DNA from 3 places in the Streptomyces sp. NPDC049040 genome. Region 3 is predicted to be linked to each of the others. Evidence: riboswitches for the same ligand, from Rfam matches in the RefSeq annotation. Region 3 holds a riboswitch; each other region holds the start of a gene.
What was found. Region 3 has a riboswitch for S-adenosylmethionine ahead of thrC (threonine synthase). Riboswitches for the same ligand answer to the same signal wherever they lie in the genome.
Positions count from the first base shown of each region.

Region 1: it holds a riboswitch for S-adenosylmethionine, as region 3 does, so the genes downstream of both, ACGFMP_RS08690 (aminotransferase class V-fold PLP-dependent enzyme) here and thrC (threonine synthase) in region 3, are expected to answer to the same signal.
Region 2: it holds a riboswitch for S-adenosylmethionine, as region 3 does, so the genes downstream of both, ACGFMP_RS24000 (putative leader peptide) here and thrC (threonine synthase) in region 3, are expected to answer to the same signal.

Region 1 covers NZ_JBICTO010000002.1:855,698-858,964, reverse strand. Annotated here, with positions in the region: gene ACGFMP_RS08700 (rhomboid family intramembrane serine protease) at 1-147, shown strand, start outside; gene ACGFMP_RS08695 (Lrp/AsnC family transcriptional regulator) at 144-425, shown strand; gene ACGFMP_RS08690 (aminotransferase class V-fold PLP-dependent enzyme) at 667-2,058, opposite strand; SAM riboswitch class IV at 2,233-2,349, opposite strand; gene trpD (anthranilate phosphoribosyltransferase) at 2,424-3,267, opposite strand, start outside.
Region 2 covers NZ_JBICTO010000010.1:28,197-31,463, reverse strand. Annotated here, with positions in the region: gene ACGFMP_RS24005 (LLM class flavin-dependent oxidoreductase) at 1-840, opposite strand, end outside; gene ACGFMP_RS24000 (putative leader peptide) at 1,191-1,292, opposite strand; SAM riboswitch class IV at 1,331-1,445, opposite strand; gene ACGFMP_RS23995 (putative leader peptide) at 1,628-1,762, shown strand; gene ACGFMP_RS23990 (amino acid ABC transporter permease) at 1,973-3,019, shown strand; gene ACGFMP_RS23985 (amino acid ABC transporter ATP-binding protein) at 3,037-3,267, shown strand, end outside.
Region 3 covers NZ_JBICTO010000012.1:21,264-24,530, reverse strand. Annotated here, with positions in the region: gene ACGFMP_RS26215 (glucosyl-3-phosphoglycerate synthase) at 358-1,323, opposite strand; SAM riboswitch class I at 1,477-1,604, shown strand; gene thrC (threonine synthase) at 1,598-2,926, shown strand; gene ACGFMP_RS26205 (MoaD/ThiS family protein) at 2,923-3,198, shown strand.

The sequences.
Region 1 (3,267 bases), on a different contig from region 3:
CAGACCGCGGCGGGCGGCCCCGGGGTGGCCTACCTGGCCCACGTGGTGGGCTTCGCCTTCGGCTTCTGCTGGGCGTGGGCCTGCCACCGGCCCCGGTCTAAGCTGGGCGTCGTTGCCGGGACCACCCAAGGAGACGTTCAGTCGTGATCACCGCGATCGTGCTCATCAAGACCACCGTGGATCGGATCCCCGAGATCGCCGAGGAGATCGCCGCGCTGGACAGCGTCAGTGAGGTGTACTCGGTGACCGGTACGTACGATCTGATCGCGCTGGTGCGGGTGGCCCGGCATGACGACCTGGCGGACATCATCCCGGGGCGGATCAGCAAGATCCCCGGGGTGCAGGTCACCGACACGCATGTCGCGTTCCGCACGTATTCGCAGCATGACCTGGAGGCCGCGTTCGCGATCGGGCTCGACTCCTAGCCACTCCCCCCGGGGGCGTTGACCTGCGCGGGCGCCCCCCACGCACCGTCGCGTCACGACGACCAGCCCCCACCGGGGCGCGGGTTGTCACCGGCCCGAGGGGGCTGATCGGTCTGATCCGGACCGACCGGCCGGTGGTCGGTTGCCCGCGCCGTTCCCCGCGCCCCTGTATGGCGACGTCCGCGGCATCCGCCCCCAGCCCGCGGCAGGGGGGCGCCGGGGGACGCGTGCGTCCCGGGTCCTAGGCGGAAGGGGAGGGCACGCAGCGGCCGTTTTCCGTGTGGTAGGTCCATGAGGCGCCCTCACGGACGAGTGTGCCGAGGGCGCGGACGAAGCGCAGGACGTGCTCGGGCGGGGTGCCGACGCCGAAGCTGACCCGGACCGCGTTGAAGGACAGCTCCTCGGGGGAGCCGCAGGCCCCGGGGTCCTCGGGTTCACCGCCGAGCAGGTGCCGCACCAGCGGGTGGGCGCAGAAGAGTCCGTCCCGCACCCCGATGCCGTATTCCGCGGAGAGCGCCGCGGCGAGGTGCGAGCTGTTCCAGCCCTGGACGACGAAGCTCAGCACGCCGACCCGGTCGGCGTCCGCGCCGAAAAGCGATAGCACCCGCACCTCGGGGATCGCGGCGAGCCCGTCCCGCAGCAGGGCGAGCAGCCGCTCCTCGTGCTCGACCAGCCGGTCGAACCCGGCCTCGGTCAGTGCCTTGCAGGCCGCCGCGACGGCGTACGCCCCGATGACGTTGGGCGATCCGGCCTCGTGCCTGGCGGCGGCCCCCTGCTGCCACTCGGCGTCGACCTGCCCGTCGGGGCGCCGGACCACCGAGCGGGTGGCGCCGCCGCCCGCGAGGTAGGGCTCGGCGTCGCGCAGCCAGTCCGCCCGCCCGGCGAGCACCCCGGCACCGAAGGGCGCGTAGAGCTTGTGGCCGGAGAAGGCGACCCAGTCGACGTCGAGTTCCGCGATGTCCACCGGGCGGTGCGGGGCGAGCTGTGCGGCGTCCAGCACGATGCGGGCACCGTGCCGGTGCGCGGCGGCGGCCAGCCGGCGTACCGGCCACAGCTCGCCGGTGACGTTGGACGCTCCGGTGACGCACACCAGCTTGGGCCCCTTGGGCGCCCCGTGCAGTGCCACGTCGAGGGCGGCGACCGCCTGCTCCGGGGTGTGCGGCGCGGGCAGGAAGGTGACCTGGGCGTCCCGCGCCCGCTGCCAGGGCAGCAGCGCCGCGTGGTGCTCGGTCTCGAAGACGAAGACCTGGGTACCGGCCGGCAGGGCCGCGGCCAGCAGGTTCAGCGAGTCGGTGGTGGACCGGGTGAAGACGACCTCGTCGGTGGGTCGACAGCCGAGGAAGCCGGCGACGGTGGCCCGGCTCTGCTCGAAGAGTTCGGTGGACAGCTGGGAGAGGTAGCCGGCGCCGCGGTGCACGCTGCCGTAGTAGGGGGCGTACGCGGCCACGTCGTCCCACACCCGCTGGAGCGCGGGGGCGCTGGCGGCGTAGTCGAGGGCGGCGTAGGTGACTTCGCCGCCGGTCACCAGCGGCACGGACACGTCCCGGCCGAGCACGGGCAGCGGCGCGGCGGCCGGCTCGGGGCTTGCGGCGGCATCGGAGGGGGCGACGGGGGTGGTCACGGAAAAGGTCATGGCAGGCTCCTGGCAGCAGGAAGGCACGTGACAGCGCCGCGCGCCTGGCGAGGCGCTACGCGACGGTCGGACGGCAGCGGGCGGACGAGGGACCGGTGCACTGCGGCACCGCGGTATGGCGGAACCGGGGCCGAAAGGCCCTATCGCATTCGCTTGCGCATGAAAGAACTCCCGTTGTCCGGCTTGCTGCGAGCCTCGCTGCCCACAGCCCGGTCATCACCCGGGGCACCCCGCCTCGGACGGAGGGTTGCCGGACAGCGAGCCGGGGCCTTTGCGCTGTCACTCGTGACCTGGAAGGGATTCTGCCACAGGACGCCGTACGCGCAAGGCGCCGTCCGAGGTTCGGACGGCGCCTTGCGGTGCGGTCAGGCGTTGGTGGCCGCGGCCCAGCGTTCGAGCGCCGCGGCGGCGGCGCCTGAGTCGAGGGACCGCGCCGCGGTGGCCACTCCCGCGGCCAGCTGCTCCTCGAGCGTGCCGGTGCCCGGGTCCAGGGCGACCAGCGCGGCCGCCGAGTTGAGCAGCACCGCGTCCCGTACGGGCCCGGTCTCGCCGGCCAGCAGCCGCCGTGCGACGTCGGCGTTGTAGGACGGGTCGCCGCCGCGCAGCGCCTCGATGGGCACCAGGTCGATCCCGATGTCGCGCGGGTCGAAGGAGTGCTGGGTGACCTTGCCGTCACGGACCACCCACACCTGCGAGGGGGCGGTCGTGGTCAGCTCGTCCAGGCCGTCGTCGCCGCGGAAGACCAGGGCGGACGAGCCGCGTTCCGCCAGCACCCCGGCCATGATCGCGGCCATCCGCAGGTCGGCGACCCCGGTGGCCTGCGCGCGCACCCGGGCCGGGTTGGTCAGCGGGCCGAGGAAGTTGAAGGTGGTGGCGACCCCCAACTCGGCCCGCGCGGTGGCGACATGGCGCAGCGCCGGGTGGAATCGCACCGCGAAGCAGAAGGTGATGCCCGCCTCCTCCGCGACCTCGACGACCCGCTCGGGGGTCAGGTCCAGGTTCACCCCGAGCTGCCCGAGCACGTCGCTGGCACCGCTGGCGGAGGACGCGGCCCTGTTGCCGTGCTTGACGACCTTCGCACCGGTGCCGGCGACCACTATCGCCGACATGGTGGAGATGTTGACCGTCTTGGCCCGGTCGCCACCGGTGCCGACGATGTCCACGGTGGGCCCCGGCACGGTGATGGTCCTGGCGTGCGAGTACATCGCC
Region 2 (3,267 bases), on a different contig from region 3:
GGCCCGGTCCTGCTCGGTACGGATCCCGTCGACGATCGCCGCCGCCTGCGCGGTGTCGTGCGGGGTGACGAAGCCGATGTCGGCGGACGTGGCGACCAGCCGGAAGGGCTCGGCGCGGTGGGCGAGCGCGGCCACGACCGGCTGGCCCTGCGGCGGCCGCGGGGTGATCGAGGGGCCTTTGACACTGAAGTGCCGTCCCTCGAAGTCGATGTAGTGCAGTTTGGCGCGGTCGATGAAGCGGCCGGTGGCCACGTCGCGGATCTCCGCGTCGTCCTCCCAGCTGTCCCAGAGCCGCCGCACCACCTCCACGTAGTCCGCGGCCTCGCCGAACAGCTCGTGCAGCAGCGCCAGTCCGGCGGGCGAGTCCAGCTCCGCGACGGGCAGCCGGGGCACTTCGCGGCGGCCGAAGTGCGCGGCCTCGTCGGCCCGCCCCGACACCCGGACCTGCACGCCGGCCCGGCCGCCGCTGACGTGGTCGAGGGTGGCGACGGCCTTGGAGAGGTGGAAGGGCTCGGTGTGGGTGACCACCGCGGTCGGGATCAGCCCGATGTGCTCGGTCAGCGGGGCGATCCGGGCCGCGGTCAGCACCGCGTCCAGCCGGCCGCGCACCTGGTCGGTGCGCCCGTCGGGTCCGGTGAAGCGGGTGGACTGCTGGCCGAGGGAGTCCTCGATGGTGACGAAGTCCAGCAGGCCGCGCTCGGCTTGCGCGGCCAGGCCGCCCCAGTAGGCGGCGGTGAACAGGTCCGCGGGGCGGGCATCGGGTTCCCGCCAGGCCGCCGGGTGCCAGCCGGCACCGTCCAGCGCGACGGCCAGGTGGAGGAGAGAGGGGGATCGGGACATGGGCGTACCGCTTCCTGGTCGGACGGAGCGCAGGCGGACAGCCGTCGCGGTGGCATGCCGACCGCCGTGGCAGGCATGCCGAACAAGGCCCGCACCGGGCGTGGGCCCGGCGGGGTTCAGCGAAGGAGGAGGGGCGTGGAGCCGGGCCGGTGCGGTGACCGGGAAGGTGTGCCGGAGGCTCGCGGTGTCGTGTGCGGTGCGGCGCGGGCGCCGGATCGGCCCGGTGGTGGGCCTACGCGACTGATCCGGCGGCGCCGCTCGGCGCCGTGCGGGACGTCGCGAGCGGGTGGACCTTCCCGGTCACCGCAATGGCACGGGACGTGTGGCAGTGGCCGGTGACCGGTACTGCCTCAGCGGCCCGGACACAGTGCGCCGGCGACGCGCTGGAGGTCGATGTGCCGGCGCGAGAACATGGCGATGGAGGGCAGCGGCTTTTCGGTGGTCTCCGGCACCTCGTCACCTCCCCGTCCCGAGCGGCTCACGCCTGCCGGGTTCGCACTTGCCGGGCCGTCGTCGGCCCCGCCGGGTCGTCACCTGGAGCACCCCGCCGCGACGGAGGGTTGCCGGTCAGCAGGCCAGGGCCTTGGTTGCTGACGCTCATGACCTGCAAGCACGGTAACTCCGCCGCGCCGTCGAACACAATCCCTTCCGGCCAGGAGTGACACCCGTCGCTTCCCGGCCGCCGGAGCCGTCGGGGGATTGTCTGGCCGCTGCCCTGCGGTTAACGTGCTGTAGGCATGGGGCCCTCGAACAGGGCCGACGAGTGCGACTCGAAGAGAGCGAGGGGATGGACATGGACGCGGCACAGCGCGACCGCGAGTCGTCCCCCGATGGCTCATTCAGGACCCGGGTGACCCGGCGGCACGTCGATCTGCTGCGTGTCAGCAGCGCCCTGTGTCCGGAAACGACCGCGGTCCACTGACCGCCTGCGGGCCCGCTGTCCGGCCGGCCCCGAACTCCCGCCCGTCCACGGCATCCTGACGTGCGCCCGGTGACCGGCGCGCGGACCCGCCGTGCGCGGCGCCGCCTCCTTCCACCCTTTTCCCGGTAGCCCCAGCGGCAGTCCGGTGCCCCCGTGCGGGGTGCCGCGCCGCCGCGCGCTGCCGCGCTCCCCGACGAGACGGGACCCCTCATGACCCAGCACGACCTCTCCGGGCCGGCCACTGCCGCGCCCGGTCATCCCCCGCCCGACCCGACCGAGCCGGCGTCCGGCCGGCGGCCACCGCACGCCCTGGACAGCCGACCGGCGGACGGGGAGTTGCTGGCCGCCCGGCTGGTCCCGCTGCGCCGCCCCGGGCAGTGGATCTCCGCCGCGGTGCTGCTGGTGCTGTTCGCCATGCTGGTGCACACCCTGGTGGCCAACCACCGCTTCCAGTGGGACGTCGTCGGCCGGTACTTCCTACGCGGCTCGATCCTGCACGGCCTGGTGCTCACCCTTTGGCTCACCGCCGCGGTGATGACCAGCGGCTACCTGCTCGGGATCGGCATCGCCGCGATGCGGCTGTCCGGCAACCCGGTGCTGCGGGGGCTGAGTTTCGGCTACGTCTGGCTGATCCGCTCGGTCCCGCCACTGGTGCAGCTCCTCTTCTGGTACGAACTCGCCTCCCTCTACCCGAGGTTGTCGGTGGGCGTGCCCTTTGGCCCCGAGTTCGCGAGCATGGGGACCGCGCACCTGTTCAGCGGCATCCTCGCCGCCTACATCGGACTCACCCTGGACGTGGGCGCGTTCTCCGGGGAGATCGTCCGCGGCGGCATCCTGTCCGTCGACCCCGGGCAGCGCGAGGCCGCCAAGGCACTCGGCCTGCGCGACGGTCGGATCTTCCGCCGGATCGTGCTGCCGCAGGCCATGCCGGCCATCGTGCCCGCCTCGGGCAACCTGCTGATCGGCATGCTCAAAGCGACCTCGATCGTCAGCGTGATCGCCGTCCAGGACCTGCTGTACTCCACCCAGTTGATCTACAACCAGAACTTCCTGATCATGCCGCTGCTGCTGGTCGCCACCCTCTGGTACATCATCCTGACCAGCCTGCTCTCGATCGGGCAGTACTACGTCGAGCGCCACTACGCACGCGGCAGCAACCGGCCGGGCAGCCGCCAGGGCCGCGGGCTGTGGCAGGTGACGCGGTCCAACATCCCGCTCTTCGGCCGGGCCAGGACCGACCTGGCGGGACTGTCATGACCGGCGGCGAGCGCCCGCTGGTGCGCATCCGCGGGCTGCGCAAGAGCTTCGGCGCCCACACCGTCCTCGACGGCATCGACCTGGACGTCCGCGAGGGCGAGGTCACCGTGCTGCTCGGGCCCTCCGGCTCCGGGAAGTCGACGCTGCTGCGCTGCGTGAACCACCTGGAGAGGCCGGACGCCGGCTTCGTCGAGATCGGGGGCGACATCGTCGGCTACCGCCGCGACGGCAACCGGTTGCGCGAGCTG
Region 3 (3,267 bases):
TGCCCTCGTCCGCAAGGGCGCCCCCGGCACCCCTGGGGGTTGCGGCCTTCCGCAAGGGCGCCCGAAAGGGGCGCGGGGAACTGCGCGGCCAGCCGCGTACGGCCGTCGTGTGGCGACGAACCGCACCACCCCAGGGGCGCGGGGAACTGCGCGACCAGCCCCCACCGGGGCGCGGGTCGTCTCCGTCCCGAGGGGGCTGTTGCTGTCGCCCCCGGACCACCGGCCGGTGGCCGGTTGCTCGCGCCGTTCCCCGCGCCCCTGATGGTTGCCCTCGTCCGCAAGGGCGCCCCCGGCACCCCTGGGGGTTGCGGCCTTCCGCAAGGGCGCCCCCCCGCGGGCAGGGGGGACGGGGCGGGGTCAGGCCGCGGGGCGGTGGAGGTATTCGGGGACGTCCAGCATCGGTGGACGTTCCACGGTGTCGACCGCATGTGTCGACGGCACGAACCCGGACGACGCGCGGCCGTACTGGGTGAGGCGGGGCCGGACGAGCGGGTCGCGGCCCAGCCGCAGGTGCGCCGTGCGGTAGATCGCGGCGGCCATCCGCCCGAGGGCCTGTTCGTCCTGGTGCCGGTGGTGCCGCACTCCGACGTCCACCTGCCCGAGGGCGTCGAGCCCGACGAGGGCGAGCGAGTCGACGAGCATGCCCAGCTCGACCCCGTAGCCGACGGGGAAGGGCAGTTTTTCCAGCAGCGACCGCCTGGCGGCATATTCGCCGCCGAGCGGCTGGACGAAACCGGCCAGCCGCGGCCAGTGGAGGTTGAGCAGCGGGCGGGCGACGAGTTCGGTGACCCGGCCGCCGCCTGCGGGGACGATGGAGCCGCCGGCTTCGAGCGGCCGGTCGTACATGGCCTTGACGAGTTGCACGTCGGGCTCGGTGAGCAGCGGCCCGACGATCCCTGACACGAAGCGGGAGTCGAACTCCCGCAGGTCGGCGTCGACGAAGCACACGATCTCCCCGCTGGTGACCAGCAGGGACCGCCAGAGCACTTCGCCTTTGCCGGCCACGGCGGGCAGCCGGGGCAGGATGGCGTCGCGCCGCACCACGGTGGCCCCGGCGTCGGCGGCGACTTCGGCGGTGGCGTCCCGGGAGCCGGAGTCGACGACGACGACCTCGTCGACGAGCGGGACGTCGGGTGTCATGAGGTCGCGGCGGATCACGGCGACGATGTCGCCGACGGTGGCTTCCTCGTCGAGTGCGGGCAGGACCACACTGATGGTCCCGGCCGGCCCTGCCGCCTTTTTGGCGTCGAGCAGCACGTCGAGCGGACGGTCGCCGGCCGACCAGGACCGGGCGGCCAGCCAGCGTTCCACCTCTTCCAGCACCTTGCGCGTCTCCTGTGTGATCCATCTCGCGGTTCGGACGACTGTCTCCACCGTCACCCTTGTCGGTTACAGTCTTGAACAACGCCTGTGCGCCCCGCATGCCGGGGTGGCGCGGCAGGACAAACGCCCGGACCCCGTAGTCCGGTGCCATACCGCTCATCCAGAGGGGCAGAGGGAACGGCCCGTTGAAGCCCCGGCAACCCTCCCGCCGACCGCGAGGTCATGGTGGGGAAGGTGCCAATTCCGTCTTGTGGCGATGTCCGCCGCGAGGAAGATGAGGAGAAAGGGCCTCGCCACCATGGCTGTGCAGACTGTCGCCGGCACCACTTCCGCCGCTGCGGAAAACCCCCACCAGGACGCCTTCGGGCCAGCTGCCGCGCTGTCCTGCCGGGAGTGCGGCACCCGCTTCCCGCTGAGCCCGATCTTCGCCTGCCAGGAGTGTTTCGGGCCGCTCGAGGTGGCGTACGACCTGCCGCTCGGCGACCCCGAGGGCCTGCGCCGGCGGATCGAGGCCGGCCCCGCGAACATCTGGCGCTACGCACCGCTGCTGCCGGTGCCGGCCGATGTGACCGAGAAGCAGAATCTCAACCCGGGCTGGACCAAGCTCGTCAAGGCCGACAATCTGGCGCGCGAGCTGGGCATCACCGGCGGCCTGTACGTGAAGGACGACTCCGGCAACCCGACGCATTCCTTCAAGGACCGGGTCGTCGCGATCGCCCTGGAGGCCGCCCGGACCTTCGGCCTGACCACGCTGTCCTGCTCGTCGACGGGCAACCTGGCGGGCGCGGTCGGCGCCGCGGCCGCGAGGGCGGGCTTCCGCTCGTGCGTGTTCATCCCGCACGACCTGGAGCAGGGCAAGGTCGTGATGGCCGCGGTCTACGGCGGCGAGCTGGTCGCGATCGAGGGTTCGTACGACGACGTGAACCGCTTCTGCTCGGAGCTGATCGGCGACCCGATCGGCGAGGGCTGGGGCTTCGTCAACGTCAACCTGCGGCCGTACTACGGCGAGGGTTCCAAGACGCTGGCCTACGAGATCGCGGAGCAGCTCGGCTGGCGGCTGCCGGACAACCTGGTCATCCCGATCGCCTCGGGCTCGCAGCTCACCAAGATCGACAAGGGCCTCCAGGAGCTGATCAAGCTCGGCCTGGTCGAGGACAAGCCGTACAAGATCTACGGCGCGCAGGCCGAGGGCTGCTCGCCGGTGTCCGCGGCCTTCAAGGCCGGGCACGACGTCGTGCGCCCGGTGAAGCCGGACACCATCGCCAAGTCGCTGGCGATCGGCAACCCGGCTGACGGCCCCTACGTGCTGGACATCGCTCGGCGCACCGGCGGCGCGGTCGAGGACGTGAACGACGAGCAGGTCGTGGACGCCATCAAGCTGCTGGCCCGCACCGAGGGCATCTTCGCCGAGACGGCAGGCGGGGTGACCGTCGGGGTGCTCAGGAAGCTGATCGAGACCGGGCAGCTCGACCCGGCTGCCGAGACCGTCGTGCTGAACACCGGCGACGGGCTCAAGACCCTGGACGCGGTGTCCCCGACCACCGGGCCGACCGCGACCATCCGTCCCACCGTTGCCGCTTTCCGAGAGGCTGGCCTCGCATGAGTGCTTCCGTACGCATCCCCACGATCCTTCGCACCTACACCGGCGGCAAGGCCGAGGTCCAGGCCGAGGGTGAGACGCTCGCCGCGGTGATCGAGTCGCTGGAAAAGAATCATGCGGGTATTTCCGCGCGGGTTCTCGACGACGCCGGAAAGCTCCGTCGTTTCGTGAACGTGTATGTCAACGATGATGATGTCCGGTTTTCCGAGGGTCTTGCCACGGCCGTACCCGACGGTGCCAGCGTCTCGATCATTCCGGCGGTCGCGGGCGGCTGAGCCGGCACCGTACCTGATCTGACAGGAATCCGCAGAAGCTCTGACGTTTAACCTGCGCCCCACCCGGGA